DNA from 2 places in the Acidovorax sp. GW823-FHT05D11 genome. Region 2 is predicted to be linked to the other one. Evidence: riboswitches for the same ligand, from Rfam matches in the RefSeq annotation. Region 2 holds a riboswitch; the other holds the start of a gene.
The links. Region 2 has a riboswitch for glycine ahead of gcvT (glycine cleavage system aminomethyltransferase GcvT). Riboswitches for the same ligand answer to the same signal wherever they lie in the genome.
Positions count from the first base shown of each region.

Region 1: it holds a riboswitch for glycine, as region 2 does, so the genes downstream of both, AC3RCE_RS23110 (D-amino acid dehydrogenase) here and gcvT (glycine cleavage system aminomethyltransferase GcvT) in region 2, are expected to answer to the same signal.

Region 1 is NZ_CM179502.1:5,011,821-5,026,894, reverse strand. It holds gene sorT (SorT family sulfite dehydrogenase catalytic subunit) at 1-822, shown strand, start outside; gene sorU (SorU family sulfite dehydrogenase c-type cytochrome subunit) at 963-1,268, shown strand; gene AC3RCE_RS23110 (D-amino acid dehydrogenase) at 1,336-2,655, opposite strand; glycine riboswitch at 2,751-2,864, opposite strand; gene AC3RCE_RS23105 (2-keto-4-pentenoate hydratase) at 3,080-3,862, shown strand; gene AC3RCE_RS23100 (hypothetical protein) at 3,902-4,354, opposite strand; gene AC3RCE_RS23095 (YXWGXW repeat-containing protein) at 4,521-5,063, opposite strand; gene AC3RCE_RS23090 (hypothetical protein) at 5,251-5,634, opposite strand; gene AC3RCE_RS23085 (DUF6463 family protein) at 5,707-6,114, opposite strand; gene AC3RCE_RS23080 (ABC1 kinase family protein) at 6,127-7,449, opposite strand; gene AC3RCE_RS23075 (DUF2867 domain-containing protein) at 7,436-7,996, opposite strand; gene AC3RCE_RS23070 (TetR/AcrR family transcriptional regulator) at 7,993-8,874, opposite strand; gene AC3RCE_RS23065 (helix-turn-helix domain-containing protein) at 9,183-9,923, opposite strand; gene AC3RCE_RS23060 (hypothetical protein) at 10,050-10,994, shown strand; gene AC3RCE_RS23055 (MFS transporter) at 10,991-12,970, shown strand; gene AC3RCE_RS23050 (hypothetical protein) at 12,976-13,503, shown strand; gene AC3RCE_RS23045 (GntR family transcriptional regulator) at 13,576-14,298, opposite strand; gene AC3RCE_RS23040 (SDR family NAD(P)-dependent oxidoreductase) at 14,455-15,074, shown strand, end outside.
Region 2 is NZ_CM179502.1:2,599,014-2,614,087, forward strand. It holds gene gcvP (aminomethyl-transferring glycine dehydrogenase) at 1-1,929, opposite strand, end outside; gene gcvH (glycine cleavage system protein GcvH) at 2,000-2,374, opposite strand; gene gcvT (glycine cleavage system aminomethyltransferase GcvT) at 2,459-3,592, opposite strand; glycine riboswitch at 3,639-3,760, opposite strand; glycine riboswitch at 3,774-3,872, opposite strand; gene AC3RCE_RS12165 (TRAP transporter large permease) at 3,903-5,198, opposite strand; gene AC3RCE_RS12170 (TRAP transporter small permease) at 5,195-5,707, opposite strand; gene AC3RCE_RS12175 (TRAP transporter substrate-binding protein) at 5,913-6,887, opposite strand; gene AC3RCE_RS12180 (Lrp/AsnC family transcriptional regulator) at 7,336-7,794, shown strand; gene AC3RCE_RS12185 (LysR family transcriptional regulator) at 8,086-9,024, shown strand; gene AC3RCE_RS12190 (putative hydro-lyase) at 9,360-10,160, shown strand; gene AC3RCE_RS12195 (TRAP transporter substrate-binding protein) at 10,176-11,144, shown strand; gene AC3RCE_RS12200 (TRAP transporter small permease subunit) at 11,212-11,760, shown strand; gene AC3RCE_RS12205 (TRAP transporter large permease) at 11,772-13,082, shown strand; gene AC3RCE_RS12210 (TRAP transporter substrate-binding protein) at 13,165-14,127, shown strand; gene AC3RCE_RS12215 (hydantoinase B/oxoprolinase family protein) at 14,146-15,074, shown strand, end outside.

The DNA.
Region 1 (15,074 bases), 2.4 Mb from region 2:
GTGCTGCAGTGCTCGGGCAACGGGCGTGGCTTCTTCCCCAGCAAGCCCAGCGGTACGCCCTGGGCCGTGGGCGCGGCGGGGTGCGTCGTGTGGAGCGGCGTGCCGCTGCGCAATGTGGTGGCGGCGCTGGGCGGGCTCGCCGATGGCGCGGCCTACCTCACGGGCACGGGGGGTGAGAAGCTGCCCGAGGGCGTGGACCCGCTGTCCGTGCTGGTGGAGCGCTCCGTGCCCATCAAGGCCACCGAGGACGCGCTGCTGGCCTGGGAAATGAATGGCGAGCCCATCTCGCTGGCGCACGGCGGCCCGCTGCGGCTGGTGGTGCCGGGCTACCAGGGCGTGAACAACATCAAGTACGTCAAGCGCGTGGCCTTCACCGGCGCCCAGTCGCAGGCGCGCATCATGTCGCACGGCTACCGCATGTCGCCCCCCGGCTCCAAGGCCAGCCCCGACCAGCCGTCGGTGTGGGAGATGGGCGTCAAGTCCTGGATCAATGGCCCCCTGCCCGAGAAGGGCCCCCTCAAGGCCGGCCAGGTGCAGGTGCATGGCGTGGCCTTTGGCGGCACGCAGGCCATCAAGGGCGTGGAGGTCTCGGTGGACGGCGGCAAGACCTGGCAGGCCGCGCGGCTCATCGGCCCCGATCTGGGCAAGTTCGCGTGGCGCCAGTTCGTGCTGCCGGTCACGCTGGCGGCGGGCACGCACGTGCTGGCCAGCCGCGCCACCGATGCCGCAGGCAATGTGCAGGCCGAGCAGCGCGAGGAAAACCTGGGCGGCTACAACAACGCGAGCTGGCGCGACCATGCGGTCACGGTGACCGCAGCGTGACCGGGCGCCCCCCTGAGACGCTGCGCGCCTTCCCCCCTGGAGGGGAGCGCGCCCCCCGGACTGGCCGTGCCAGATCCGCGGTGGCACTGGTGCTGGGGCGCATCGGTTTCCAGCATTTGCGCGTGCCTGCGCTCGCGGCCATGTCGAGCGTGCTGCTGCTGTGGACGGGTGCCGGCTGGGCGGCGGATGCCGCCGAGCTGGCGCGGGGCAAGGAGCTGTTCATCAAGATCCAGCCTGCTTGCGCCGTGTGCCACACGCTGCAGGCCGCCGGTGCCGAGGGGCAGGTGGGCCCGGTGCTGGATGAGCTCAAGCCCGACGCGGGCCGCGTGCTGCGCGCGCTCAAGGCGGGCATCGGCGTGATGCCTTCGTATGCCGAACGCATGAGCGAGAAGGACATGCAGGCCGTGGCGCAGTTCGTGGCGCACGCCACGGGCGCTGCCAGGTAGGCCGGGCGCTGGCCCGTGGTGGCAGCGCCGCCTGCGCGGCGGTGCTGCAACCCCGCTGTGCTCCCGTTCAGGCCGTGGTGCGCGATGGCACCAGCGCCTTGTCGGGAGCGCACCCCTGCAGACCCTGGAATGCAAAGTCCACTTCGGGCACCCGGCCGCTCACGATGTCGGCCAGGGCCTTGCCCGAGCCGCAGGCGTGGGTCCAGCCCAGCGTGCCGTGGCCCGTGTTGAGGAAGAGGTTGGCCACCTTGGTGGCGCCGATCAGCGGCACGTTGCTGGGCGTGGCGGGGCGCAGGCCGGTCCAGAACTGGGCCTGGCTGGCATCGCCCGCGCCGGGGAACAGCTGCTCCACGCGGCGCACGATGGCGTCGCAGCGCACCTGGTTCAGGTGGCGGTCGTAGCCGTTCAATTCGGCCGTGCCGGCGATGCGCAGGCGGTCGCCACCCTGTTCGCTGGTGTAGCGCGAGAACACGAGCTTGAACTCGTCGTCCGTGAGGCTCACCTGGTGCGCCTTGCCGGCATCCTTGACCGGCATGGTCACCGAATAGCCCTTGGCCGGATAGATGGGCAGGCGGACGCCCAGCGGCTGTGCCAGCAGCGGGCTGAACGAGCCCATGGCCAGCACGAAGGCGTCGCCGCGCACGCGCTCGAAGCGGCCCTCGGCGTTGGTCACTTCCACATGGTCGATGTGGCCGCCGGCTTCGCGCAGCGCGGTGATGTGGTGGCCCAGGCGGAACTGCACGCCCGCCGCCTCGCACAGCCGGGCCAGCTCGCGCGTGAACTGGTTGGCATCGCCCGACTCGTCCTCGGCCGTGAAGGTGGCGCCTGCGAGCTGCGGGCGGATGTGGGCCAGCGCGGGCTCGATGCGCACGGCCTCGTCGGCGCTGATGACCTGGCGCTCGCAGCCCAGCGCGCGCATCTGCTCAGCCGGGGCCAGAGCGCCGTCGAATTCCTTTGGGTTGGTATAGAAGTGCAGGATGCCTTGTGTGCGCTGGTCGTACTGGATGCCGGTGGCCGCACGCAACTGCTGCAGCGTGTCGCGGCTGTAGGTGCCCAGGCGCACGATCTGCTCGATGTTGTGGCGCGTGCGCGCCGGCGTGCAGTTGCGCAAGAAGTCCAGGCCCCAGAGCCACTGCCGCATGTCGGCGCGCAGGCGGAACAGCAGTGGAGCATCCTCCTTGCCCAGCCACTGCAGCACCTTGAGCGGCGCGCTCGGGTTGGCCCAGGGCTCCGCGTGGCTCACCGAGATCTGGCCACCGTTGGCGAAGCTGGTCTCGGCGCCGGGCGCACCCTGGCGGTCGATGACGGTCACCTCGTGGCCGCGCTGTTGCAGGAAATAAGCCGAAGTCACGCCGAGCAAGCCGGCGCCCAAAACGATCACGCGCATGATTTTCAAAGCCTTTCTGGGCTCTGGCGCTAGAACAACATGCGCTGGCAGCTATGAATTCAATAGCGTGCAGCTGGCGCATGAATGCCCAAGCTGCCGCTCCCCCTGTCCTTGGTACCTGAGAGATTCACCGCGCGGCCCACATGGCGCGCGGTTTGCTCCTTCGGTGCGCTTCGCGTTGCGCGAAGCGGCTCTCCAGACGGCTTTGATGAATGGTGCAGTACGGGACCTGAGCGTGTATGGGAGTTTGCGCCTTCGGTGAAGCGGGCGGGCCGCTGACTCTCCTGCGGGGGCCATTCTAGGAGCCCGCATCGCGCAAAAACCGCTTTGTCCGCGCTAATGAACCGCAATCGTTGCTGATGCTGCGGGCACGGGGTTGGCCATAATCCGCCGGAACCTTCGCCTTTCTCTGCAGGACGCCTTGATGCCCGATACCGCCTTTGATCCGCTGACCAGCGCGGCCGTGCTCACCATGGCCCGCCTGGGGCGCACGCCCCGTCCGCTCGACCTGCCCGCCGCATTGCGTCCCCAGAACGCTGCCCAGGCCTATGCCGTGCAGGACGCCGTGGTGCGCGAGCGCGGCGAGATCTCGGGCTGGAAGGTGGGCGCGGCGTCGCCGCAGGCGCTGCCTGCGCGGGCGGCCCTGGCGCGCGATTCGGTGTTTGCGATGGCCGGCGGGGGCGCGGTGCGCCTGTCCTGCGCGGGCTTCGCCGTGCTGGGTGTGGAGGCGGAACTGGTGTACGAACTGGGTGCCGATCTGCCTGCCCGGGCGCAGCCCTACAGCGAGGCCGAGGTGCTGTCCGCCGTAGCGTCGGTGCGGGCGGCCATCGAGGTCTGCGACACGCGCTACGCCGCCTGGGCGCAGCAAGGCGAGTGGAGCCGGCTGGCCGACCAGGCCTGCCATGGGGCACTCATCGTGGGGTCGGGAACGGAGAGCGCGCAGTCGGTGCAGCCGATGCGGCAGCCCGTGGTGCTGTCGGTGAATGGCGCGCAGGCCGTGCGGCACGCTGGCTGGGGCAACCCGGCGGGCGATCCCTTGCGCCTGCTCGCCTGGCTGGCCAATGGCGGCGCGCACAGCCTGGGTGGGCTGCGCGCGGGACAGTGGGTGACCACCGGGTCCTGCACCGGCACCGTGATGGTGGCGCCGGGCACGGTGGTGGTGGCTGAGTTTCCCGGCCTGGGGCGCGCCGAACTTCAACTGGGCTGACCGGCGGCGCCCTGCGCGGCGCGCGCGCCGGGCGTGGGGTCAGTTGCGGCGCGGGTTGTCGGGCTGCTGGTCGCGGCGGTTCGGTACGCCGTCGCCGTCCCGGTCGCGGTCATGGCGGTTGGCGACGCCATCGCCGTCACGGTCCCAGCCGCCACGCTGAAACTCCCAGCGGCCTTCGCGTTCCACCCAGTGCGGCTGGCGATACTGGTGGCCGGCGCGGGCCTGCACCCAGTGGCCGCGCACCCATTGGTAGCGGTTGCCACGCCATTCCCAGTGGCCTTCTTCCCACACCTGGCCCCGGCGGGGGCGGGGCACGGCTTCATGGCGCGGGGGAGGGGGCGCGGGCCTCACCTGGTACTGCGTGGCGTGGTAGCTGCGCTCCGGCTGGCCCGATTGGACGATGACGGTGCCCTGCGTGGCGGCATGCGCCTGCGGGAGGGTCCACAGCGCCATCAAGGCGATGGAGGCTGCGGTGAATGTCTTGCGGGTCATGAAGGTCATGGGATTCTCCTGATGTTCCTTGCGGAAGCGGTCACTGCATGGTGGCGGCACGGGCAGCCGGGCCGCGTAGGCGCCCTGCGGGGGTGTGCGTAGGCGGCGAGGGCCAGTTCCTGGCGCGCCCGCCGCCCTCGGGGGGGCGGGCGGCGCTCAGGCCCCGTCAATTGCGATAGGGGTTGTCCGGGCGGCGGTCGTGGCGGTTCGGCACGCCATCTCCGTCGCGGTCGCGGTCGTGGCGGTTGGACACGCCGTCGCGGTCCCTGTCATGGTCGCGGTCGTAGCGGTTGGGAATGCCATCGCCATCGCGGTCGCGGTCATAGCGATTGGGGATGCCGTCGCCATCGCGGTCCCAGCCGCCGGGGCGCATTTCCCAGCGGCCCCCATGCTCCACCCAGCGGGGCTCGCGGTAGTAGTAGCCCGGGCGGGCCTTCACCCAGTGGCCCTGGATCCAGACGTGGCGGTGGCCGCGCCAGTCCCAGTACCCAGGCACCCACACCATGTCGCGGCGGGGGCGGGGCACCACTTCGTAGCGCGGTGGCGGGGGTGGGCCGTACTGCACCATCACCGGCGCGGGCGGCGCCTGGTAGTGGTGGGGCTGCCCCGACTGGATGACGACGGTGGCGCTGGTCTGTGCCTGCGCCACGGTCGCGGCGCCCAGCGACAGCAGGGCGATGGAAGCAGCGGCGAGTGCATTGCGGGCCATGATGGTCTCCTCAAAATGATTCCTTGCGGAACCGGAGACTTCATGGTGCAGATGCTGCGTCAAGACGGTGTAGGCGAATTGCGAAGTCTTGTGAAGTTGTGTTTCCCGTGGCGGCAAAGGCGGGGCTTTTCGTGATTTCTTTCACGCCGGGGCGTGCAGGCGGCCGTCCGGTGCAGGCCTGCGCGTGTCAACGCCACCACACCAGGGCCGCCACCACCAGCAAGGCAAACCAGGCAGGGTGCCTGCCCTCGGTGGCATAGAACACCAGCATTCCGCTGACCAAGGTGGCCAGCCCGGCCACGTCAGCCACCCAGGCCCCCAGGTTGGCATCCCCGGGTACGGTCCCCAGGCGCCACAGCAGGGCGCTGAGGGCCCAGCCCAGCACGGTGGCCAGGTGCCAGGTGCCCCACAGGATGCGCACCTGCCGCTCGTGCAGCACGGGCTTGCCGCCGGTGGGCACCACGCCCTGCGTGCGCAATGCGCGAAACACGAGGAATTCACCCAGTACCGAGTGCGCAACGCCCACCAGGGCGAGGCCCCCGGCTGCCAGTACCAGCGCAGTATTCATCATGGACAGTTTTCAAGTCAATCAGGGTGGCCGTGGAAGGTGCAGACGCGGCGCGTCGATCCGTCTTCTTCGCCTTCAGCGCCTTGGGGGCCAGCACAGGGCCAGCGCGGGCGGCAGCGCCAGCCAGAAGCCCGAGGCGGGCATGAGCACGATGCCCAGCAGCGTGAGTGCCAGCAACCCGGCACCGAGCCCGCGCATGGGGACGGGCGCCATGGCTGTGTTGCGTTCGGCCAGCAGGATGGCCCAGCCCAGCAGCGCGAACAACACGCCGAACAGCACAAACCAGACCACGGCGCCCACGGTCGGGTCTTTTTGCACGCTGTTGAAAACGCCGCGCCGCACGATCTCCTGCAGCTGGGTCGGAAACACGACGGCGGCGTACAGCGTGTGCAGCAGCGCCACGGCCAGCATCCACGGGCCCTTCCAGCGGCTGCGAGGCGGCATGGCCGCAGAGCGAGGGGAGGGGGAGGTCAGGGTGGTCATGTGGGCGGGTTCCTAGGAAGAAAGAAGGGCGGGGCAATGCGTGCGCACCCGTGCACCCAGCCCCGTGAGCAGGTGCATCAGGCCCATCCACATGCGCTCGAACGCCGGCATTTCGCCGGGCACCTGCACCAGGTGATCGCCCAGCACGCGCTGGTGGCGGGCGGCGGTGATGGGTGGCGGCGTCTTGGCGCCAAAATCGAAAACCGCCTGCGTGAAGGGTTCCATCTGCCAGGCCTGCATGTCAGCCAGTGCGGGGGTGAGTTCGGCGGCGTAGGCCTGCACGGAGAGGCCGGCGTTGACGAGCCCGAGTGCCTGGTAGGCCTGCAGCACCAGCGCGTCGCGCTGCGGGTCGGAGGGAGGGCGCAGCAGTGCGGACCACGCTTGTGTCACTTGCGCCCGAAACCCGTCGGAGAGGCTGCGCGTGCAGCCAAAGTCGAGCACACCCACCGTGCCATCGGGGGCGAACAGAAAATTACCAGGGTGCGGATCGGCATGCACCCGGCCCAGCACAAAAGTGCAGTGCATGAACCAGTCCCACAGGTGCTGCCCGGCCTGATCGCGTTGCTGCTGTGTGGGTTGCGTGGCCAGCCAGGCCTGCAGGTGCTGGCCCGGCAGGAACTGCTGCGTGAGCACCTGGGCCCGCGTGTGCGACAGGATGGGCCGCGCCAGCACCACGCCGGGCAAAGCCGCGTGCTGCGCAAACCATTGCAGTTGCTCGGCTTCCTGCAGGTAGTCCACCTCGCGCAGCAGCGTGGCCTCGATCTCGGCCATCACGCCGTCCACCACGGTGCTGGCGGGCAGGGGCATGTCGGTGTGGGCCAGCGCGCGCAGCGCGGTGCGCATCAATTGCATGTCGCTGGCGATGGTGGCGGCAATGCCGGGGTACTGCACCTTGACGGCCACCGTGCCGTGGCCCGCCAGCTGTGCGCGGTGCACCTGGCCCAGGCTGGCGGCGGCGAAGGCGGTGGGCTCGAAGTGGTCGAACAGCGCCTCGGGCTCCCGGCCGAAGGCCTGGCGGAACACGCGCCCCACCAGCGCGCGGTTGAGCGGCGGCGCCTGGTGGTGGGCGCGCGCCAGCTCCTGCCGCACGCCGTCGGGCAGCAGGCCCGGGTGCATGCTGAGCAGCTGCGATACCTTGAGCGCCGAACCCCGCAGCTGGCCCAGGGCGCCAAAGAGGATGCGGCCCAGGGCGGCCTCGTGGTCGGCCTGCGCCTGGGCAGACGGCGTGCTGCGCACGCGATGGCCTAGTTGGGCCATGCCGATGCGTGCCGCCGCCAGGCCCGTGATGGTGCCGCGCGCAAGCCGGCTGGTGCGCGGCGGGTCAGCGCGGGCCATGGTTTGAAGCGGCCAGTTGTTGCAGCATGGACTGCACGATGCGGCGGTGAAACGGCGTGATGACGGCCATGTAGGCATGGCCCAGCGTGTTGTGGATGTGCACCACGGTGCTGATGACCACCGTAGGCGCGCTGCCCCGCTGCCCGTGTTTGGTCAGCGAGACCTGCACATCCAGGTGTTTGTCGTCCTGCCCCATCACCACTTCGGTGTCGCTCAGATGGCGGATGAGGAAGATGCCCACGCGGTCTCCGACGCGGTAGCTGCGCGCATTGGTTGGAGAGGCTCCGCTGGCAAGCGGGTGCACGTCCTGCAACTGCCCCACGCCCTTGAGGCCCACCAGCCGCACCAGCTTGTTGCGCACTGCCAGAAGTTGCTCCGTCCACCGCGGTGTCCGGGCCAAGACCTCCAGCCAGGTCTGCAATGCGCTGGCGGCGGGGCGGGGATCGGTCGTTGTGAAGGCGTCAAAAAAATCCGCGTCATGCAAGGTGGCATGGATGACGGTGCCTGGGGGCACCTGGATTTCGCGCACGGCGCGGGCGGTGGTCATGCGGACTTCCTCTTGCGGGGCGTGGCCACTGGCTGTGCGGCGGGTGTCGGGCTGGCAGCGCGGGGTTTGCGCGGCGCACGCGGCGGTTTGGAAGGCTCCGGCGACCGGGATGGTTCAGCGGCTGCCGTGTAGGCGGGGGCCGGGCCGGGCGGTGCGCTGGCCATGGCCTGTCTGGCCAGCTGCAGCATGCCCATCAGGCCGCTGCTGTGCTGCACCATGCGGGCCATCTGGCTGCGCAGCACAAAGCCACCGAGCTGCAGCACGCGGTTGACGAGCCCTCCGCGCAGCGCCTGCACCAGCACGCCGAGCGAGAGGTCCACCAGCTGCGTGGTGTCGGCAAATTCCTCGGAGGTGTCGGCCAGCCAGTACGTCACCACACCGGCCAGGTAGTCGGTGTACAGCCCGCCCGCCATGCCCTTGAAGTCGCAGGGCTCGATCTCGCCACTGGCCTCCGCGGCTTCCAGAAAGCTGGCGACGGCCTCGCGCAGGCTGTGCCGTGCCGCCAGGGGCTCGGCCAGCATCGACAGCGGCGAGCGCCGCGCCAGGCTGCGCACCTGGGCCACGAACTCGCGGTCGGCCAGCAGGCGCTCCAGCACCGCGTCGGTCAGGCGCTGCAGCTTTTCCTGCAGGCCGTAGCCCGCGAAGCCGGGCGTCTGCAGGGTGTCGGCCAGCGCCTGGTGGGCCACGTCGTCCAGGTAGCCCAGCACGATGCGGTCCTTGGTCGGGAAGTATTTGTAGATCGTGGCGTCGCCAATGCCGGCGGCGCGGGCGATGTCCTTCATCGTCGTGCCGTCGAAGCCCTGGCGGGTCATGAGGTCCACCGCGCTGGCCACGATCTGGCGGCGGGTGGCATCTTGCTGCTGGCGGGTGGTCTTCATTTAATATCTTTAAATCTGTCAAATTGACTATTTAAAGAATAGTGTATTCACATTAAAGAGTCAACCGGCGCTGAAACGGGCATTCGGTGCGCTGGAGGCGGCTGTTCTGAGCACTTTTTAGCCCTCTACCGCTTGTCGGTAAAGCGCAAGAAGCTATCAAAAAGATAGTGTTTGTGCTGGCTCGCCCGGCCCCCCGCCATGCCATGCCATCGCCCTCCGAAACCGGCGCGCCCAAGGCCGGTGCACCCGTGGAACCGGCTTTGCCGGGCCACCGGGTGCGTCCCCCGCGGGGGACGCCGCGCAGCGGCTCAGGGGGGGAGTCGTCTCATCCCGGTGAAGGCCTCGAACTCCCAGCTGCGCATGGCCAGCAGCAGGGTGTAGCCCTCCAGCTCGCGCGGCGGCAGTTTCTGGTCGGCCAGGTGCTGCTGCGCGAAGTCCTGCGCCACGCGCTGCATGCGCTCCATGAAGGCGGGCGCCAGGCCCCGGCTGATGGTGCCGTGCACCAGCAGCACGCCTTCGCCCGGGCCGTCGAAGCCGCCCGCGAAGTAGTCGAGCAGCGCATGCTCGCGAAAGTAGTTCATCACCGGCCCGTGGGGCCGCCAGCGGAAGGTCTTGGCCAGCTTGAGGCGGTAGCGGTTCAGCGGCCGCAGCTCGATGATGCCGATGCGGTCGAGCTGCGCGAGGTACTTGATGCCCTCGGCCTCGGTGAGGCGGTAGGTGGTGGTCACCTGCTCCAGCGTCCACTGGCTGAGCACGCAGATGGCCATGAGCAGCAGCTTCTTGTCGGCCACCACCGCGCGCTCCTGCTCCTGGCTCAGTTCCTTGAGCAAGGGCTGGCTGTCGGCCACGCGGCGCGCCAGGTCGGCGAAGTCCAGCGCCAGCGCGCGGCAGATCGCGTCGATGCGCGACAGCGGCATGTCGCCCTTGGCCAGCATGCGCTTGACGCTGGACTCGGCCATGCCCAGGGCCTGGGCCAGGTCCGCGTAGGTCATCTGCGCGGTCTTGAGTTCCTTTTTCAGGGCGGCAACGAGGTCGGCGGTGGTGCTCATGGGTATCGATTATCGGTACCCAGGGTGCTCCGGGTGGCCCTCCGTGCGACTTTTCGCGGCCCGGGACCGTTGGGCTGAAGACACTGCGCGGCATCGATCCACCACCTGCCCACGGACACGACGACCATGACCGTTCTCCCCGCTCCCTTTCGCCATCGCCCCGGCCCGTCGCGCGCCGAGGGGGCCCTGCTGGGCCTCGCCGTGCTGCTGCTGGGGCTGGCGTGCCTGGGCCCGGCGCTGCCGGCCAGCACCCTCCAGCATGCCTTTGCGGACCAGCGCGCGCTGTGGGGCATCCCTTGCGCGCTGGATGTCCTGAGCAACCTGCCATTCGCCGCCGCCGGCCTGTGGGGGCTGCGGTGGCTGCGGCGCGTGGAGCGCCCGGCCATGGATGCGGCCTCCCGGGTCTTCGCGGCCCTGTTCTTCGCGGGCCTGGTGTGCACGGCCGTGGGCTCCGGCCTGTACCACGCGGTGCCCGACGATGCGGGCCTGCTGTGGGACCGGCTGGGCATGGTGCTGCCTTTCGCGGGCCTGCTGGGCCTGGCGGCGGGTGGCCGGGTGAGCGCCCGGGCGGGCTGGGCCGCCGCAGGCACGGTGTTGCTGGCGGGTCCGGCTGCGGTGCTGTGGTGGTCCACCACCGGCAACCTGCTGCCCTGGGCCGTGGTGCAGCTGGGCGGGATGCTGGTGGTGCTGGCGCTGGCCCTGCTGCCCCGGCGTGCGGGCACGCTGCCGGTGCACCTGGGCGCCGTGATCGCGATGTACGCCGTGGCCAAGCTGTTCGAGGCGGCCGACCATGCCGTGTTCGACGCCACGGCGCAGTGGGTGTCGGGCCACAGCCTCAAGCACGTGCTGGCGGCTGGCGCTGCCTGGCCGGTGCTGATGGCGCTGGATGCGCTGGCGGCTTCGCGCCACAGCCGCGCACCGCGCCCCGCATTTGCCGCCATGTGCGGGCAGAATGGCGCCCACACCATGGGTGTCGCACGCGGGCAGGGCCTCCAGCCCCGGGTGCGCCGGGCCATACCAACACACACAGCAGCCACCGCCGACCCATTGGACACGAGGAGAAACGCATGAACCCCGAGACCACCCCAGCCAGCGTGCCCCAGGCGCCCCACGTGCACTCCGTGCAGCACACGGGCAGCCCGGGCCATGGGCATGAGGACCCGAACCAGTTCGCGCTGCTGCGCCAGCGGCGCTTCGCCCCGTTCTTCTGGACCCAGTTCTCCGGCGCCGCCAACGACAACCTCTTCAAGTTCGCGTTCACCGTGATGGTGACGTACCAGCTCAGCGTGTCGTGGCTGCCGCCCGCGATGGCGGGGCTGGTGATCGGCGCGCTGTTCATCCTGCCGTTCCTGCTGTTCTCGGCCACCTCGGGGCAGCTCACCGACAAGTACGACAAGACGCGCATGATCCGCTTCGTGAAGAACCTGGAGATCGCCATCATGCTGGTGGCCGCCTTCGGGTTCATCGCGGGCCACGTGCCCGTCCTGCTGCTGTGCACCTTCCTCATGGGCGTGCACTCCACGCTGTTCGGGCCGGTCAAGTTCGCCTACATGCCGCAGGTGCTCAACGAGCGCGAACTCACGGGCGGCAACGGCATGGTCGAGATGGGAACCTTCGTGGCCATCCTGCTGGGCAACGTGGCGGGGGGCCTGCTGGTGGCGCTGCCGGGCATCGGCCACACCACGGTGGCCGTGGCCTGCGTGGTGGCCGCGCTGGCGGGGCGCGCCGTGGCGCAGTTCATTCCCCCGGTGCCGGCCACCGACCCGGGGCTCACGATCAACTGGAACCCCTTCACCGAGACCTGGCGCAACCTCAGGCTCGCGCATGGCAACATCGTGGTGTTCCGCTCGCTGCTGGGCATCAGCTGGATGTGGTTCTTCGGCGCGGTGTTCCTGAGCCAGTTCCCCAGCCTGGCCAAGGAGGTGCTGCACGGCAACGAGCAGGTGGCCTCGCTGCTGCTGGTGGTGTTCTCCATCGGCATCGGCATCGGCTCGCTGCTGTGCGAGGTGCTCTCGCGCCGCCATGTCGAGATCGGCCTGGTGCCCCTGGGCGCCATCGGCATGAGCGTGTTCTCCATCGACCTGTACTTCGCCGCGCGCAGCCTGCCGCCCGCGGAGATCATGGGCCTTGGCACCTTTCTAGCGCAGAGCCAGCACTGGCGCGTGATGCTCGACCTGGCGCTGCTCAGCCTGTTCGCGGGCCTGTACAGCGTGCCCATGTACGCGCTGATCCAGATGCGCAGCCAGCCCACGCACCGCGCGCGCATCATCGCGGCCAACAACATCCTGAACGCGCTGTTCATGATCGCGAGTTCGCTCATCGCGGGCGCCTTGCTGGGCGCCGGTTTCACGGTGCCGCAGATCTTCCTGTTCACCGGCCTGGCCAATGCGGTGGTGGCGTTCTACATCTTCATGCTGGTGCCCGAGTACCTGCTGCGCTTCGTGGCCTGGGTGTCCTCGCGTTTCGTCTACCGCTTCAAGGTGCAGGGCGACGAGAACCTGCCCAGCACGGGCGCGGCCATCCTGGCCTGCAACCACGTGAGCTTTGTGGATGCCGTGCTGCTCATGGCGGCCAGCCCGCGCCCCATCTACTTCGTGATGGACCACCGCATCTTCCGCGTGCCGGTGCTCGGCTGGCTGTTCCGCCTTGCCAAGGCCATCCCCATCGCGCCCTACAAGGAAGACCCCAAGACCTACGAAGCCGCCTTCGACCGCGCCGCGCAGGTGCTGCGCGAAGGCGACCTGCTGGCCATCTTTCCCGAAGGCGGCATCACCAAGGACGGGCAGCTGCAGGAGTTCAAGGGCGGCATCATGAAGATCATCGAGCGTGCCCGCGAAGAGGGCATCGAGGCGCCCGTCATTCCCATGGCGCTGACCAATCTGTGGGGCTCGTACTTCAGCCGCATCGAGCAGGGCGGGGCCATGGTGCGGCCCTTCCGGAGGGGCTTCTACAGCCGCGTGGGCCTGAACGTGGGGCACGCCGTGGCGCCGTCGGACGTGCAGCCTTCGTTGTTGCGCTCGCGCGTGGCGGACCTGCTCGGAGCCTGACCGCCATGGAGCAGGACCGGGTGGAACAGGAAGAGCGCACCGCGCTGGCCCGCAAGATCATGGCCTTTCTGCGGGAGATCGGCCTGGACGTGGCCGAGGACGAGCTTGCCGGCGGCAACAGCTTCCTGCCCGGCGTGCGCATCGCGCGCGGCGGCCTGAGGGTGGACCTGGCGCGGCTGCGGTGGCCCGGCGACCTGCTGCACGAGGCCGGACACCTGGCCGTGGTGCCCGCAGCCCTGCGCGCGGGCATGGACGATGCCCTTGCCGAACTGCCCCCCGTGCCGCACGGCGGCGAGATCGAAGCCACGGCATGGGCCTGGGCCGCCCTGCAGCATCTGCGGCTGCCATCGGCCGTGCTGTTCCACGAAGGGGGCTACCACGGCCACTCGCAGGGCTTGCGCATGACCTTCGAGCTGGGCGTGTATCTGGGCGCTGCCGGGCTGGTGTCGGCGGGCCTCGCGGCATCGCCCGCACAGGCCGCCTCTTCGGGCGTTGCGCCCTATCCGCACCTGCAGGCCTGGCTGCGCGCCTGAGCCGCGATCCTGCCGGCATGGATACATGGGCCGGGAACCGCCCTCGGGCGTTCCGCCTGGCCTGTCGCCGGGTCAGTCTTTGGGCGCACCCCGGCGCGCCGGTGGCTTGGCCCCCGGCGCTGCGTCCCCGCACGAGAGCAGCTTCTCGTAGTTGCGCCGCAGGATCAGCCCTGCGTAGTACACGTGCTCGCGCATCAGCTGCTCGGCACGCACACAGTCGCGCGCGATGACCGCCTCGATGATGCGGTGGTGGTCGCCGTGCGAGCGCAGGATGATGGGATGGTCGTCCCACAGGATGATGCGGTCCGAGGCGAAGGGAATGTTCTGCGCCTGCTCCGCGAAGCGCGTGACCCAGGGGTTGCCCGAGGCTTCCAGCAGCGTGTCGTGGATGGTCACGTTCATCTGCTGGTAGGGCTCGTGGTCTTCGGGCCGCAGTTCTCCCAGGTCCAGGATGCGGTCGCCGTCCGCCAGCGCCCCGCGCAGCCGCTGCGCCTGTTCGGGCGTGAGTCCACGCATGGCGGCGTTGCGGCAGGCCAGGCCTTCGAGCACCGCGCGCACCTCGTAGGCCGCGACGATCTCCTCCATGTTGAAGCCGCGCACCAGGTAGCCGCGCTTGGGCTGGTGGTCGACCAGCCCCTCGCTGGCCAGGGTGCTCAGGGCGGCGCGCACGGGGGTGCGCGAAACGCCCAGCTTCTCGGCCAGGGGGATTTCCTCCAGCCGCTCGTCGGGCCGTATCTCCCCGTTGAGGATCCAGTTGCGCAGCGTCTCGGTCACGTCCTGGGCCAAAGTTCTCATCCCTGCCGCTCCAGTAGAAATTTTCTTCAAGTATACATGTGCTGCCATTAATGGCATTTTTACGGGTTATCCCTGAGATAAATCAGTAGTCATGTATACATAATTGCCTCGCTCACGCACCATGCGTGATTTTGATCAAGAAGGGCGAGCGTGGATATGGCAAGGGTTGCAAGTGAAGATGGCGGCTGGCTGGGGTTGGCAAACCGCACCGGTGTGGTGACGGGCGCAGGCGGCGGCATCGGCCTGGAGATCGCCGTGCAGCTGCTGGCCGCGGGAGCCCGCGTCGCCTTGCTCGACCGCGATGCACAGCGCCTGGCGGAGATCGCCGGCGGACTGGGCGAGCACCCGGGCCGGGTCCTGCCGATCACCTGCGACGTGACCGACCCGCACAGCGTGCAGGCGGCGGCGGACCAGGTGCAAAAGGCCTGGGGCGCGGTGGATCTGCTGGTCAACAATGCCGCGGCCCTGTACGCCGACGCGCTGATGGACATCGCCGTCGACAAATGGAACCAGCTGCTGTCGGTGAACCTGACCGGCTACCTGCTGTGCGCCCAGGCCTTCGGGCGGCAGATGATCGCCCACGGCGGGGGCTCGATGGTTCACATCGCGTCCATCTCGGCCAGCATTCCGCAGCCCTACAGCGGGGCGTACAGCGTGAGCAAGGCGGGCGTGAAGATGCTGTCGCAGCTGCTGGCCGTCGAGCTGGGCGCGCACGGCGTGCGCAGCAACGTGGTCAGCCCCGCGATGATCCGCACGCCCATGAGCGAGGGCATCTA
Region 2 (15,074 bases):
GGCCTTCAGGTCCGCCAGGTCCACGTTGCCATTGGCGTCGCAGGCCGTCACCACCACCTGCATGCCCACCATCTGGGCACTGGCGGGGTTGGTGCCGTGCGCGCTGCTGGGGATCAGGCAGATGTTGCGGTGGCCCTCGCCCTGGGCCTCGTGGTAGGCCTTGATGGCCAGCAGGCCGGCATATTCGCCCTGCGAGCCGGCGTTGGGCTGCAGGCTGATGCCCGCGTAGCCGGTCGCTTCGCACAGCCAGGCACGCAGCTGTTCATCCAGTTCGCGGTAGCCCTGGAGCTGGTCGGCGGGGGCAAACGGGTGCACGCCGGCGAATTCGGGCCAGGTGATGGGGATCATCTCGCTCGTGGCGTTGAGCTTCATGGTGCAGCTGCCCAGCGGGATCATGCTGCGGTCGAGCGCGAGGTCCTTGTCGGACAGCTGGCGGATGTAGCGCAGCATGCCGGTTTCGGAGTGGTGGGTGTTGAACACCGGGTGCGTGAGGTAGCTGCTGGCGCGGCGCAGCCCGGCGGGAATCAGCGGCTCCACGCCGTGCTCGAACGCCTCGAAGGTGGGCAGGGCCTGGCCGTCCTGGGCGAAGATCTTCCACAGCAGTTCGACATCGGCGCGCGTGGTTGTCTCGTCGAGCGAGATGCAGAGGTAGTTCTCGAAGTAAATTCGCAGGTTGGCGCCCATCTGCACTGCGCGAGCAGCTATTGATTTGGTAGCGCCGTCGGTTTTGAGCGTGAGCGTGTCGAAGCAGCCCTGGGGGCGCACGGGGGCGCCCAGCTGCGTGAGTCCCCTGGCCAGGATGGCCGTGTAGCTGGCCACGCGCTGCGCGATGCGTTTCAGGCCGTCCGGGCCGTGGTACACGGCGTACATGCTGGCGATCACGGCAGGCAGCACCTGCGCAGTGCAGATATTGGACGTGGCCTTTTCGCGGCGGATGTGCTGCTCGCGCGTCTGCAGCGCCAGGCGGTAGGCGGGCTGGCCGTGCACGTCCACGCTCACGCCCACCAGGCGGCCGGGCAGGCTGCGCTTGAACTCGTCGCGGCAGGCCATGTAGGCGGCGTGCGGGCCGCCCGCGCCCATGGGCATGCCAAAGCGCTGGGTGGTGCCAACCACGATGTCGGCGCCGTATTCCCCCGGGGGCGTGATGAGCGTCAGGGCCAGCAGGTCGGCGGCCACGATGAAGGCGGCTTGCTTGGCATGCGCCTTGTCCACATCGGCGCGCAGGTTGTCGATGCGGCCGCTGGTGGCGGGGTACTGGGCCAGCACGGCGAAGTAGTCGCCGGCCAGCAGGTCGTTCCATTCCTCGGCGGAGTTGGCCAGGCGCACTTCCAGGCCCAGGGGCCTGGCGCGGGTCTGGATGACTTCGATGGTCTGCGGGTGCGCGTCGCCGGCCACCACGAACACATTGCTCTTGCTCTTGACCGAGCGCCTGGCCAGGGTCATGGCCTCGGCGGCGGCCGTGGCTTCATCCAGCATGGATGCGTTGGCGATCGGCATGCCGGTCAGGTCGCACACCATGGTCTGGAAGTTGACCAGCGCCTCCATGCGGCCCTGCGAGATCTCGGCCTGGTAGGGCGTGTAGGCGGTGTACCAGGCGGGGTTTTCGAGAATGTTGCGCAGGATGACGCCCGGCGTGTGCGTGTCGTAGTAGCCCTGGCCGATGAAGCTCCGCAGAACCTTGTTCTTGGACGCCATTGCCTTGAGTTCGGCCAGCGCAGCGGCTTCCGTGGCGGGCCGGGGCAGCGACATCGCGCGGTTGCGCGCGATGGAGCGCGGCACGATGCTCTCGATGAGCGCGCTGCGCGAGGCTTCGCCGATCACGGACAGCATGTGGGCTTCGTCGGCTGCGTCGATGCCGATATGGCGGGGCAGGAACTCGGTGGTGTTCTCGAGTGCGGCGAGGGTGGGCAGGGGGGCTTGGGAGGTCATCGGCGGCGGCACAGTGCAAGGAAACACATTGGCCCGGCGGGGAGGCGCCGGGCCGCGGGGCATTGGAGGGTCAGGCGTTCTTGGCGAACTCGGCGTAGGCGGGTTCGTCCATGAGCGCATCGAACTGCAGCATGTCCGTCACATGGACCTTGAAGAACCAGCCGGCACCCATGGGATCGCTGTTGGCCAGCGAGGGGTCGGCGCGCAGTGCTTCGTTCACTTCGACCACTTCGCCGGTGACAGGCATGTATACGTCGGCCGCGGCCTTCACGGACTCGACCACGCCGGCCACGTCACCCTGGGTGAAGGTCGTGCCGACCTCGGGGAGGTCCACGAAGACCACGTCGCCCAGGGCGTCCTGGGCATGCAGCGTGATGCCCACGGTGGCGGCTTCGTGGTCGGAGATGTCGATCCACTCGTGGTCCTTGGAATACTTGATGGTCATGGGGGAAGCTCCAAAAAAAGGGGTAAACAGAAAAAGTGCCGATGCCAGCCGCCACTTTAGCCGGGCTGGGGCGGTTGCAGAGGGTCAGCCGCGGTGGTAGCGCGCAGGCGTGAACGGCATGGACACCACCTCCATGGGCACGGCCTTGCCGCGCACGATGGCGTTGACGCGCGTGCCGACGGCGGCAAAGGCTGGCGCCACGTAGCCCATGGCCACCGGCTTGTCCACGGTGGGACCCAGCAGGCCGCTGGTCACTTCGCCGATCTTCTGCCCGTCGGGGCCTTGCAGTTCGGTGTGCTCGCGCACGGGCACGCGTTCCAGCGCGACCAGGCCCACGCGCTTGCGCTGCAGGCTGGCGGGGTTGTCGATCTGCGACAGCACCTTGTCGGCACCGGGGAAGCCGCCCGCGCGCGCGCCGCCGGTGCGGCGCACCTTCTGGATGGCCCAGTTCAGCGCCGCCTCGGGCGGGGTGGTCGTGGTGTCGATGTCGTTGCCGTACAGGCACAGGCCGGCTTCCAGGCGCAGCGAGTTGCGGGCGCCCAGCCCGATGGGCTTGACCTCGGGCTGGGCCAGCAGCGCGCGCGCCAGGGTTTCGGCCTGGGACGCGGGCACCGAGATCTCGAAGCCGTCCTCCCCGGTGTAGCCGCTGCGGGTCACGAAGCAGTCGCAGCCCGCAATGGAAAAGTCGCCACCCGTCATGAATACCAGCTTTTCGACGCCGGGTGCCAGGCGCGCCAGGGCGGTGACTGCCTGCGGGCCTTGCAGCGCCAGCAGGGCGTGGTCGGGCATGGGGATGACGTCGCAGCGCTGGCCGATGCGTGCCTGGATGTGCGCGATGTCGCCTACCTTGCAGGCGCCGTTGACGATGACGAACAGGGTGTCATTGCCCTGATTGAAGAACATCAGGTCGTCGATGACCGTGCCTTCGTCGGTGAGCAGCAGGCCGTAGCGCTGCTTGCCCACGGGCAGGTCGATCACGTCGACGGGCATCAGGGTTTCGAACGCGGCAGCGGCGCCGGGGCCGACAAGCTTGAGCTGGCCCATGTGCGAGACGTCGAACAAACCCGCCGCGTTGCGCGTGTGCAGGTGCTCGGCCATCAGGCCGGCAGGGTACTGCACGGGCATGGAGTAACCCGCAAACGGCACCATGCGGGCGCCCAGCTCGGTGTGCAGGGCGTTGAGGGGGGTGGTCAGCAGCGGGGCGGTAGGGGTGGTCAAGGCGGACTCCGGGGCAAATGGTGGCCGCGGCCCCATGGGTCGCGGGATTTGCCCTGCTGTCCGCTTTACCTGAGAGATTCACCGCAGCGCCCTGGCTGGCCGCGCGGCTTGCTCCTTCGGTGGATGGGTGCCGTGCTGCACGGTCCATCTCTCTCCAGCAAGGGAACGCCCGCATCACTGCGGGCGGTTGCCAGTCCTTTTGCCTGAGCGTTCGGCTGCTGCCTGCGCCTTCGGCGGCCCCTTTCGTTGATGGGAAGGGGCTCTCTCCTGACGGCCGCCAGTATATCCGCTGGAAGAAGCCGCGCAGACGCTATTTGATGAACCCGAGCACCTTCGGCAGCCAGGTCGACAGCTGCGGGATGAAGGTCAGCACCACCAGCACCACGCCATGCGCCCACAGGAAGGGCACCAGCTCGCGCACCAGCTGCGACATCGGTACGCGCGAGACGTTGCAGGTGACGAACAGCAGCCCGCCCACGGGCGGCGTGATCATGCCCAGCGTGAGGTTGTAGATCACCACCATCGCGAAGTGGATGGGGTCGATTCCCAGCTTCACGGCCACGGGCGCGAGGATGGGCGCCAGCACCATCACGCCCGGCAGCGGCTCGATGAAGATGCCGAACAGCAGCAGGAAGATGTTCACGATGATGAGGAACATCCACGGCGAGAGGTTCATGCCCACCAGCCAGTCGGCCATCTGCTGCGGAATGCCCTCGATGGTCAGGATCCACGCGAACGCGGCCGACAGCCCGATGATGATCAGCACCGAGGCCGACAGCAGGGCCGAGCGTGCCAGGATGTCGGGCAGCGCCTTCCACTGCAGCGTGCGGTAGACGAACTTGCCGCACACCAGCGCATAGAACACCGCCACCACCGAGGCCTCGGTGGGCGTGAACCAGCCGGCGCGCATGCCGCCCAGGATCACCACCGGCAGCAAAATGGCGGGCAGCGCCTTCCAGGTGGTCTGCAGGATCTCGGCCAGCGGCGGCATCCGGCCGTCGCCCTTGTAGTTGCGCTTCTTGGAGACGTGGAAGTTCACGACGCACATGGCCACCGCGATCAGCAGGCCCGGCAGCAGGCCGGCCACGAACAGCGCACCCACCGACACCGTTTCATCCTGCAGCGCATAGATGATCATGATGATGGACGGCGGGATGATGGGCCCGACGATGGCCGTCGAGGCCGTGAGAGCCGCCGCGTACGAACGGTCGTAGCCGGCCTTGTCCATCATGCGGATCAGCATCGACCCCGGCCCCGCCGCATCGGCCAGCGCCGAGCCCGAGATGCCCGAGAAGAAGGTCAGCGAGACCACGTTGGTGTAGCCCAGCCCGCCGCGCTTGTGGCCCACGAACTGCCCGGCAAACCTCAGCAGCACCTCGGTCAGCGAGCCGCCGCTCATGAGCTCGGCCGCGAGGATGAAGAAGGGCACGGCCATCAACGGAAAGCTGTCGATGCCGGTGAAGGTCTCCTTGAGCAGCACCATCAGCGGGTAGCTCTCGGCCAGGATCAGCGTGGCCGCGGTGGCCAGGCCCAGCGCAAACGCCACGGGCACGCCCATGGCCAGGAACAGGCAGGCCGAAACGATGAGGATGATGGACGCGCTCATAGGGAGGCACTCGCATTCGCATCGAAGTGTTCATCGGCCGCAAAGTTGCGGTCGAGCACGTAGCCGCGCACGATGAACAAAAAGTGCACGATCAGCAGCACGCCGCCGATCAGCATGGCGCTGTAGATGTAGGCGAACGGGATCTGCGTCACGGCCGTCATCTGGAACATGGTGCGCTGCATGTACAGCCAGCCGTACCAGACCATGAAGCCGAAGAAGGCGAACAGCAAGGCCGCGACCACGGCACGCAGGGCGATGGCGCCCGCGCGGGGCAGGGCATCCTGCAGGTTCTCCACCGCGATGTGGCCGCCATAGCGCAGCACGGGGCCGGCGCCCAGGAAGGTCAGCCAGATCATCATGTGGCGCGACACCTCCTCGGCCCATTCGAGCGAGTTGTGGGTGACGTAGCGCATCACCACGTTGGTGAAGATGATGATGGACATGGCCGCCAGCAGCAGGATCAATGCCCAGCGGTTGGCGGCCAGAAAATAGCGTTCGAAGGTTTTCACGGGACGGTCTTGGACAAGGGCGTGCAGGGTCAAAGCAAAAGCGCCCGGCGCCTTGTGTGGGCCGGGCGATGCGGGGCGCGGGTCAAGAGCGGCTCACACAGCCCAGCGAAGCGGTCCTGGCTAGGCGTTGCGTCGCAGACAGTACAACCAGTACGGCAAGACGCAACAACGACGCCAGGAGGGCTGTGTGAGTCGCTCAAAAGAGTTAACGAACGTCCTGGATCTTCTTGATGTTGTCGGCGCCGAACTCCTTGGCGTAGCCCACATAGGCGGGCTTGAGGGCTTCGCGGAAGGCCGCGCCGTCCACCGTCTTGGTGACCTTCATGCCTTGCTGCTCCAGCAGGGCGATGCCGTTGTTCTCGTCGTCGTTGACCTTCTTGCGCTGGGCCACCGAGGCGCTCTTGGCGGCATCGGTAAAGACCTTCTTGTCCGCGTCATTGAGCTTGTTCCAGACCTTGGGCGAGAGCAGCAGCAGCGCCGGCGAGTACACGTGGCCGGTGAGCGACAGGTGCTTTTGCACCTGCGAGAACTTGGCCGACAGGATCACGGGGATGGGGTTCTCCTGGCCGTCCACCGTGCCCTGCTGCATGGCGCCGAACAGCTCGGGGAAGGCCATGGGCGTGGGCAGGATGCCGAAGGTGCGGTAGCCGTCCATGTGCACCTTGTTCTCCATGGTGCGCATCTTCAGGCCCTTGGCGTCCTCGGGCTTGACGATGTCGCGCTTGCTGTTGGTCATGTGGCGGAAACCGTTCTCCGTCCAGGCCAGCGCGATGATGCCCTTGCTCGGGAACTTGGTCAGGATGTCCTGGCCGATGGGGCCGTCCATCACCTTGCGCGCATGGTCGTAGTCGCGGAACAGGAAGGGGATGTCCACGATCTTCACTTCGGGCACGAAATTGCCCACGGGGCCGGTGGAGGTGTTCACCAGGTCCTGCGTACCGAGCTGGATGGCCTCGATCTGCTCGCGCTCGCCGCCCAGCGCGGAGTTGGGGAAGTACTGGCACTTGTAGCGCCCCTGCGTGCCCTTCTCGACTTCGTCGCAGAAGACCTTGGACCCCACGCCGTAGTGCGAATCGGGCGCCGTGGCGTAGCCGATCTTGAGCGTGGTGGTCTGCGCGCTGGCGGTGGCCATCAAGCCGAGCGCAAGGCCCAGGCCCGCAGCGAGGGAAGTCAATTGCATGGTGTCTCCTGTGAGTATGTTTCTTGCCGCGCCCCCTTGCACGCACCAGCGGAAAGGGTGCTGGCAGCATGGGTTGGCGGTCCTGAAAATTATGGCGCTGCAGCATGGCCCGGGGCATCGGGGTTTGTGCTGGTAAGCGTGCTTATTAACGCGCAGGAAGGAGGCAATCGTCGCCGAGGCGACAAAGGCAGGCTGCTGGCCTGGGCCAGGCAAGGGGGAGGGGGAAGGGGGCAGCCGGGCGGCCGCGAAGGTAGGTGCTTGCTTGTCAAGCGCCCCGGTCTGGCGGTAACCAGTCCGGGGCCCTGTCAGTTTGTGCGCTCCGGTAAGAGCGCCTTGATGTCCAAAGTATGCGCTGCAAGGCGCAGCAGTTCTTTCCATCTTTCGCTTGAATTTTCAAATTTGCAGAAAAATTTGCTGCATATGGTGATATTCATGAATAATTGTGGCCATGGACCGCCTTGACAGAAAAATTCTCGCTGTGCTTCAGGGGAACGCCCGTGCCAGCCTGCAGGAGATCGGCCAGGCGGTGGGCCTGAGCGCTTCGCCGTGCTGGGGCCGCATCAAGAAGATGGAGGAGGCCGGTGTCATCCAGGGCTACACCGTGCGCATCAACCCGCAGTCGCTGGACCTGGCGGACACGGTGCTCGTGCAGGTCACGCTGGACAGCCATTCGGACAACACGCTTGAAAAGTTTGGCGAAACGCTGGCCAGCATTCCCGAGGTGATCGAGGCGCATCTGGTCTCCGGTGACTATGACTATCTGCTGCGCATCGTGGTCAAGGACACGCGCGACTACGAGCGCCTGCTGCGCGAGAAGCTCTACAAGATCAAGGGCATACGCCACAGCCGCTCGAGCTTCGTGCTGCGCACGCTCAAGAAGGCAGACCTGCCACTGTTTGCGGGCTGATTCGCCTCAGCGTGGCGCTGCAGTGCAGAGGGAGGGGTTCGGACATCGATGGTCCTGATCCGTGTCGTCCATGCACTGCGCTGGCGGCGCGCCATGCCCTGGGTCAGCAGGCGTTGCGTCGTGGCCTCTTTTTTCCTGCCGGCAAAAAGTGTTGTGGAGTCGGCCGTTGCAGAATGGCGCCGTTTTTGCACCGGACGGCATGACGCCACCCAGCCTGGCGCGCTCCTGCGCACCACGGCGGTGCGCGCGCCCCGTCAGCCATTCGTCAGTGATGCCCTGGGACCCCTCGCCATGAACCTGCGTTTCGTCGAAGCCTTCTACTGGGTGGCCTCCCTCAAAAGTGTCACGCGCGCCGCGGAAAAGCTGTTTCTCACGCAGTCGGCCATGTCCAGCCGCATCGCCGCGCTGGAGGAGGAGCTGGGTGTGTTGCTGCTGGACCGGCGCGACAAGCACTTCAAGCTCACCGTGGCCGGCACACGGTTTCTGACCTACGCCAAGCGCATGCTGGAGCTGCAGCGCCAGCTCAAGACCGAGATGGGATCGGGCGGGCCGCTGGAGGTGTCGATCCGGCTGGGCGCCATCGAATCGGTGCTGCACTCCTGGCTCATTCCATGGGTGGAGCAGCTGCGCAAGGACAACCCCTTGCTGGAGCTCGAGCTCACGGTCGAGTCCACGCCCGTGCTGCTCGATCAGATCCGGCGGGGCTCGCTCGACGTCGTGTTCGCGGCGCTGCCTGCATCGGCCGACGGCATGCGCAGCCAGGCGGTGACGCCCATGGAGATGGTGTTCGTGGGCAACGGCAATATCCACCGCAAGCGCCGCTATGTGCTCGATGATTTTGCCGACACGGACATCCTCACCTTCCAGCGCGGCTCGCAGCCGCACGTGTACCTGCTCGACACCTTTCGCAATGCGCAGGTGGAGCCGCGCCGCGTGCACACGGTGTCGTCCATTTCGGCGATGGTGCAGCTGGTGCAGGGCGGCTTCGGCGTGGCCACGCTGCCGCGCCTGGCGGTGGAACGCATGCTGGCGTTTCCAGACCTGCGCGCCCTGGCGTGCGACACCGTGCTCAAGCCCCTGCCCATCCACGTGAGCTACCGCGAGGATCCTTCCTCGCCCGCGATGGAAGCCATCGTTCGCTCCTCGATCGACTTCATCGAGAACATCCAGCCGGGGCCCAAGGGGCCCACCCGCACTCCCCGCAAAAGAAGCAGCGCCCCGCGGTCCTGAGAGGCACAGGGCACCCGAGCACAGGCGTGCCACTCCACGGCCCAGGGCCATGCATCTGCGGATGCCGCAGTGCCTCGGTGTCGCCATCGCAACCGTCCCCGTGGCGGGCGCTCCACAACACCCTGGGGTTAACCCTGAAGCGGATATCAGGGTAATCCCTTGGCACCAACTTGGTTCCCCTTGCCCCAATGAAGTGCATCGAAAAAATCGATGACCTGAGCAAAATTTTTTGAATTTGCCAGCGCCTGCCGCCCCCCAACACAATCCGCCCAACGCCAGACAAATGGCATTTCCCACGACAAGGAAACACGGTGGATTCAGTTCAAGAAAAAGCGCTGGCGGTTTTTGGGTCCGAGGGCATCGACGACCCCGTCCATGTGCGCAGCGTGATCCGGCGAGGCGGCTGGGCATCACACACCAGCGGCCTGGCCCATGGCCGGGTGCAGGGCAACCTGGTGATCCTGCCTGAAGTGCAAGCGGGCGACTTCCTGCGCTTTTGCCAGCGCAACCCCAAGCCCTGCCCGGTGCTGGCGGTGAGCGAGCCCGGCCAGTTCGCGCTGCCCACGCTCGGGGGCGGCATCGACATCCGCAGCGATGTGCCGCAGTACCGCGTCTGGCGCCACGGCGAGCTCACGCAGGAGGTGCCAGACATCGCCGACCTGTGGCGCCCCGACCTCGTGACCTTCATCCTCGGCTGCTCGTTCTCGTTCGAGTCCGCGCTGCAGGAGGCCGGCATCAGCCTGCGCCACATCAACGAAGGCAAGAACGTGGCGATGTACCGCACGAACATTGCCACGCAGCCGGCAGGGCCCTTCGGGGGCGCCATGGTGGTCTCCATGCGGCCCATGCCTGCGGCCGACGTGATCCGTGCGGTGCAGGTCACATCGCGCTTTCCCAACGTGCATGGCGCGCCGGTGCACATCGGCGACCCTGCGCTCATCGGCATTGCGGACATCGCAGAACCCGACTACGGCGACGCCGTGCCGCTGATGCCCGGCGAGATCCCTGTCTTCTGGGCCTGCGGCGTCACGCCACAGTCCGCCATCCTGAACGCCCAGCCCGCGTTCTGCATCACCCATTCCCCAGGGTGCATGTTGGTCACCGACCTTCTCAATCACCACCTCGCCAGCTTTTAACCAAGGAGTTTCCCCATGAAGAAAATGATGTTCGGCCTGTGCGCCGCGGCCGCCGCATGCCTGGCCCATGCCGAGACCAGGTGGGACCTGCCCTCGGGCTATGCCGTCAACACCTTCCAGGTGCAGAACCTGCAGCAGTTCGTGCAGGACGTAGGCAAGGCCAGCGGCGGCAAGCTCAAGATCACGGTGCACCCCAACGCATCGCTGTTCAAGGCCAATGAAATCAAGCGCACCGTGCAGTCCGGGCAGGTGGCGATCGGCGAGTTCATCCTTTCCGGCGCTGCCAACGAGGCGGCGGTCTACGGTGTGGACTCCATTCCGTTCCTTGCCACGAGCTATGCGGACTCCAAGCGCCTGGACCAGTCCTCGCGCCCGCTGCTGGTCAAGACGCTGGGGGCACAGGGCATGAAGCTGCTCTACACCGTGCCATGGCCGGCGCAGAGCCTGTATTCGGTGAAGCCTGTCACGGCCCTCAAGGACCTCAAGGGCACCAAGATGCGGGCCTACAACCCGGCCACGTCGGCCATCGCCAACCTCATCGGCGCGCAGCCGGTGACGATCCAGCTGGCCGAGCTGTCGGCGGCGCTGGCCACGGGCACCGTGGACAACTTTCTCACCTCCAGCGCCAGCGGCGTGGACAGCAAGCTCTACGAAAGCGTGAAGTACTTCTACGGCGTGGCGGCCTGGCTGCCGCGCAATGCCGTGGTGGTGAACCAGAAGGCCTTCGACAGCCTGGACAAGGCCACGCAGGACGCGGTGCTGGCGCAGGCCGCGATTGCCGAGCAGCGCGGCTGGGCGCTGAGCGAGCAAAAGGACCAGGAGTACCTCAAGGAACTGGCCGCCAAGGGCATGCAGGTGGACGTGAGCGCCGAGAACCTCAAGAAGGAGCTCAAGACCGTGGGTGAGCGCATGACGGCCGACTGGATCAAGACCGCGGGCGATGACGGCAAGGCTGTCATCGATGCCTACAACGGCAAGAAGTGAGCAGGCCGCCATGTCCCTCATGCCTCCTACATCGGCCATTGCGGGCGATGCGCCCCCGGCCCTGGCCATGCCGCCGCACGTGCTGCGGCGCGCGCTGGACGGCGCGTACCTGGCCGCCGGCGCCGTCGGGGCTGCCTGCATCGCCGTCATCTGCGTGCTGATGGTGGTCCAGTCGCTCGGGCGCCAGTTCGGCTTTCCGACCGGCGCCATCAACGACGTGGTGGCCTGGCTGTGTGCCGCAGCGGCCTTCCTGACCATGGCCCATGCCTTCAAGCACGGCGATTTCGTGCGCGTGACGCTGGTGCTGGAGAAGCTGTCTCCCGCCACGCGCCGCAAGTACGAGGTGGCCTGCCTGACCGTCGCGGCCGTGGCCATCGGCTACCTCACCTGGTGGGCCTGTGTCTTCACCTACGAAAGCTGGCAGTTCAAGGAACTGGCCCAGGGCCTGTGGGCGATTCCCATCTGGATCCCGCAGATGAGCTTTGCGCTGGGCTCCGTGCTCTTTCTCGTCGCCGTGGTCGATGAGTGGTGGATCGTGGTGCAGGGCGGCGTGCCTACCTTTGTGCGGCTGGTGGAAGAGCGCCACGCCAAGGGCGACTTTTCTTCGGATCTTTAAGGAGCATCCCCATGGACATTCTTTCCATCGGCGCCTTCCTGTTGCTGCTCATGCTGCTCATGCTGTCCGGCGGTGTCTGGATCGCCATGACGCTGGCCATCTGCGGCTGGGTCGGCCAGGCCTTCTTCACCAGCAGCCAGCCCGGGCTGAACCTCTTTTCGGCCTTCTGGGAGAGCAACGCGAGCTGGGAGCTGGCGGCGCTTCCCCTGTTCATCTGGATGGGGGAGATCCTGTTTCGCACCCGGCTGAGCGAGGACATGTTCAGCGGCCTCGCCCCCTGGCTGAGCCGTGTGCCCGGCCGGCTGTTCCACACCACCATCCTGGGCTGCGGCATCTTCGGCTCGGTGTCGGGTTCGTCGGCGGCCACCTGCGCCACCATCGCCAAGGTCTCGCTGCCTGCGCTCAAGAAGCGCGGTTACAACGAGAGCATCGCGATCGGTTCGCTGGCCACGGCAGGCACGCTCGGTATCCTGATTCCGCCGTCCATCACCATGGTGGTGTACGCCGTGGCGGCCGATGCCTCCATCATCCGCATCTTCCTGGCGGGCTTCTTGCCCGGCTTGCTGCTGATGCTGCTGTTCTCGGGCTACATCGCCTGGTGGTCCGTGCGCAACAAGCAGCTCATGCCTGCCGACGAGCCGCCCACCACCTTCCGCGAAAAGCTGTATCTGTCGCGCAACCTGATTCCCTGTGCGCTGCTGATCGTGTTCATCTGCTGGTCCCTGGTGGCCGGCTGGGCGACGGCCACCGAGTGCGCGGCCTACGGTGTGGTGGGTGCCCTGGCACTGGCCGCATGGTGCAGGGCGCTGACCTGGCAGAACTTCAAGGAAGGCCTGGCGGGCTCGGCGCGCACCAGCTGCATGATCATGTTCATCCTGGCGGGCGCCGCGTTCCTCACCAAGACCATGGCCTTTACCGGCATACCGCGCGAGCTGGCCGAATGGGTCGATTCGATGCACCTGTCGCCCTACGCGCTGATCGCCTGCCTGGTGGGCGTGTACCTGGTGCTGGGCACCGCGCTCGACGGCATCAGCATGATCGTGCTGACCGCTGCGGTCGTGATGCCCATGGTCGAGAAGGCCGGGTTCGATCTCATCTGGTTCGGCATCTTCGTGATCCTGCTGGTCGAGATCGCCGAGGTCACGCCGCCCGTCGGTTTCAACCTCTTCGTGCTGCAGAACATGACCGGCAAGGACAGCAACCTGATCGCCAAGGCGGCCATACCGTTCTTCCTGTGCCTGGTGGTGTGCATCGGCCTGATCACGGTCTTCCCGCAGATCGTCACCATCGTCCCTGACCTCGTGATGGGCCAGCCGAAGTAGCAACCGCGGCCTGCGTCGGCCCGTTTTCCCCTGTGTCTGCCGGCCCCCGCGCCGGCCCCTCATCCCCCAACAGGAGCTTGCCATGAAGATGGTCTTGCTGACCGCGCTCGCCGTGGCCCCGGCGCTGCACGCCCAGACACAGTGGAAGCTGGCCACCGGCTACCGGGTGGAGTCGTTCCACACGCGCAACATCGTCCAGTTTGCGCAGGATGTGGAGCGCGCATCCTCAGGCGCCCTGCGCATCGAGGTGCACGCCAACAACACGCTGGCCAGGCTGGGGGACATTCCGGCCGCAGTGCAGGGCGGCAAGGCCCAGGCGGGCGAGACCATCATGACCAGCTTGGTGGCAGACATGCCCATCGCCGGGGCCGATGCCGTGCCCTTCGTGGTGCACAGCTATGCCGATGCGCGCCGCTTGTGGGACCTGCAGCGGCCTTTGATCGACACGCACCTTGCGGCCAAGGGCATCAAGGCGCTGTACGCCGTGCCCTGGCCGCCGCAGGGGCTCCTGAGCGTTGCACCCGTGCGCTCATCGGCCGATTTCAAGGGCACCCGCATGCGCACGTACAACCCCGCCACGGTGCGCATCGCGCAAATGCTGGGCGCCACGCCGGTGGATGTGCCCATGGTCGACGTCAACAAGGCGCTGTCGGCGGGCAAGCTCGACTCCATGATCACCTCGGCCCTGACCGGGGTGGAAAACCAGGTCTGGGGCCAGATCCGGCAGTACTACGGCATCAACGCCTGGTTTCCCAAGAACATCGTTTTTGTCAACCAGCAGGCCTTCGATGCGCTGCCCGCCAGCGTGCGCGAGGCGGTGGTCCAGGCCGCCGCGCAGGCCGAGGCGCGCGGCTGGGCTCTGAGCGCGGCGGTGGCCGAAGAGTCGGTGGCCGAACTTCAGCGCAGGGGCATCAAGGTGGACCGCGCCCCTGCCGAGCTGGACGCCGAACTCCGGCGCCTGGGAGAACGCTTCTCCCGCGAGTGGGTGCAGTCCGTCGGCAATGAGGCCAACAAGATTTTCATTCCGTACTACTTTCAACGTTAACCAGTGAGTCTCATCACCATGCAAGTTCCCTCTACAGTGACCACCGCACCGGCTGGCAACCGCTGGCAGTTCTGGATCGACCGGGGCGGCACTTTCACCGACATCGTGGCCAAGCGGCCCGATGGGTCGCTCACCACCCACAAGCTGCTGTCCGAAAACCCCGAGCAGTACAAGGACGCGGCGGTGGCGGGCATACGGCACCTGCTGGGGCTGAAACCCGGCGAGCCGGTCACGCCAGCGCAAGTGGAGTGCGTGAAGATGGGTACCACGGTGGCCACCAACGCGCTGCTGGAGCGCAAGGGCGAGCCCACGCTGCTGGTCACCACGCGCGGCTTTCGCGACGCGCTGCGCATCGCGTACCAGAACCGCCCACGCCTCTTCGACCGCCACATCCAGCTGCCCGAGCTGCTGTACAGCGACGTGATCGAGGCCCGCGAGCGCATGGGCGCCCGGGGGGACGTGCTGCAGCTGCTGGATGAAGCCGCGCTCCGGGGCGACCTGCTGGCCGCCTATGGGCGCGGCCTGCGCAGCGTGGCCATCGTGTTCATGCACGGCTACCGCTACGCGCAGCACGAAAAGGCGGCGCAGCGCATCGCCCTGTCGGTGGGGTTCACGCAGATCAGCACATCGCACGAAACCAGCCCCATGATGAAGTTCGTGAGCCGGGGCGACACCACGGTGGTGGATGCGTACCTCTCGCCCATCCTGCGCCGCTACGTGGACCAGGTGGCCAGCGAGATGCCGGGCGTCAAGCTGTTCTTCATGCAGTCGTCGGGCGGCCTGACCGATGCGGGCACCTTCCAGGGCAAGGACGCCATCCTGTCGGGCCCCGCGGGCGGCATCGTGGGCATGGCGCGCACGGCAGGCCTGGCCGGGCATGAGAAAGTCATCGGCTTCGACATGGGCGGCACGTCCACCGACGTGAGCCACTACGCCGGTGCGTTCGA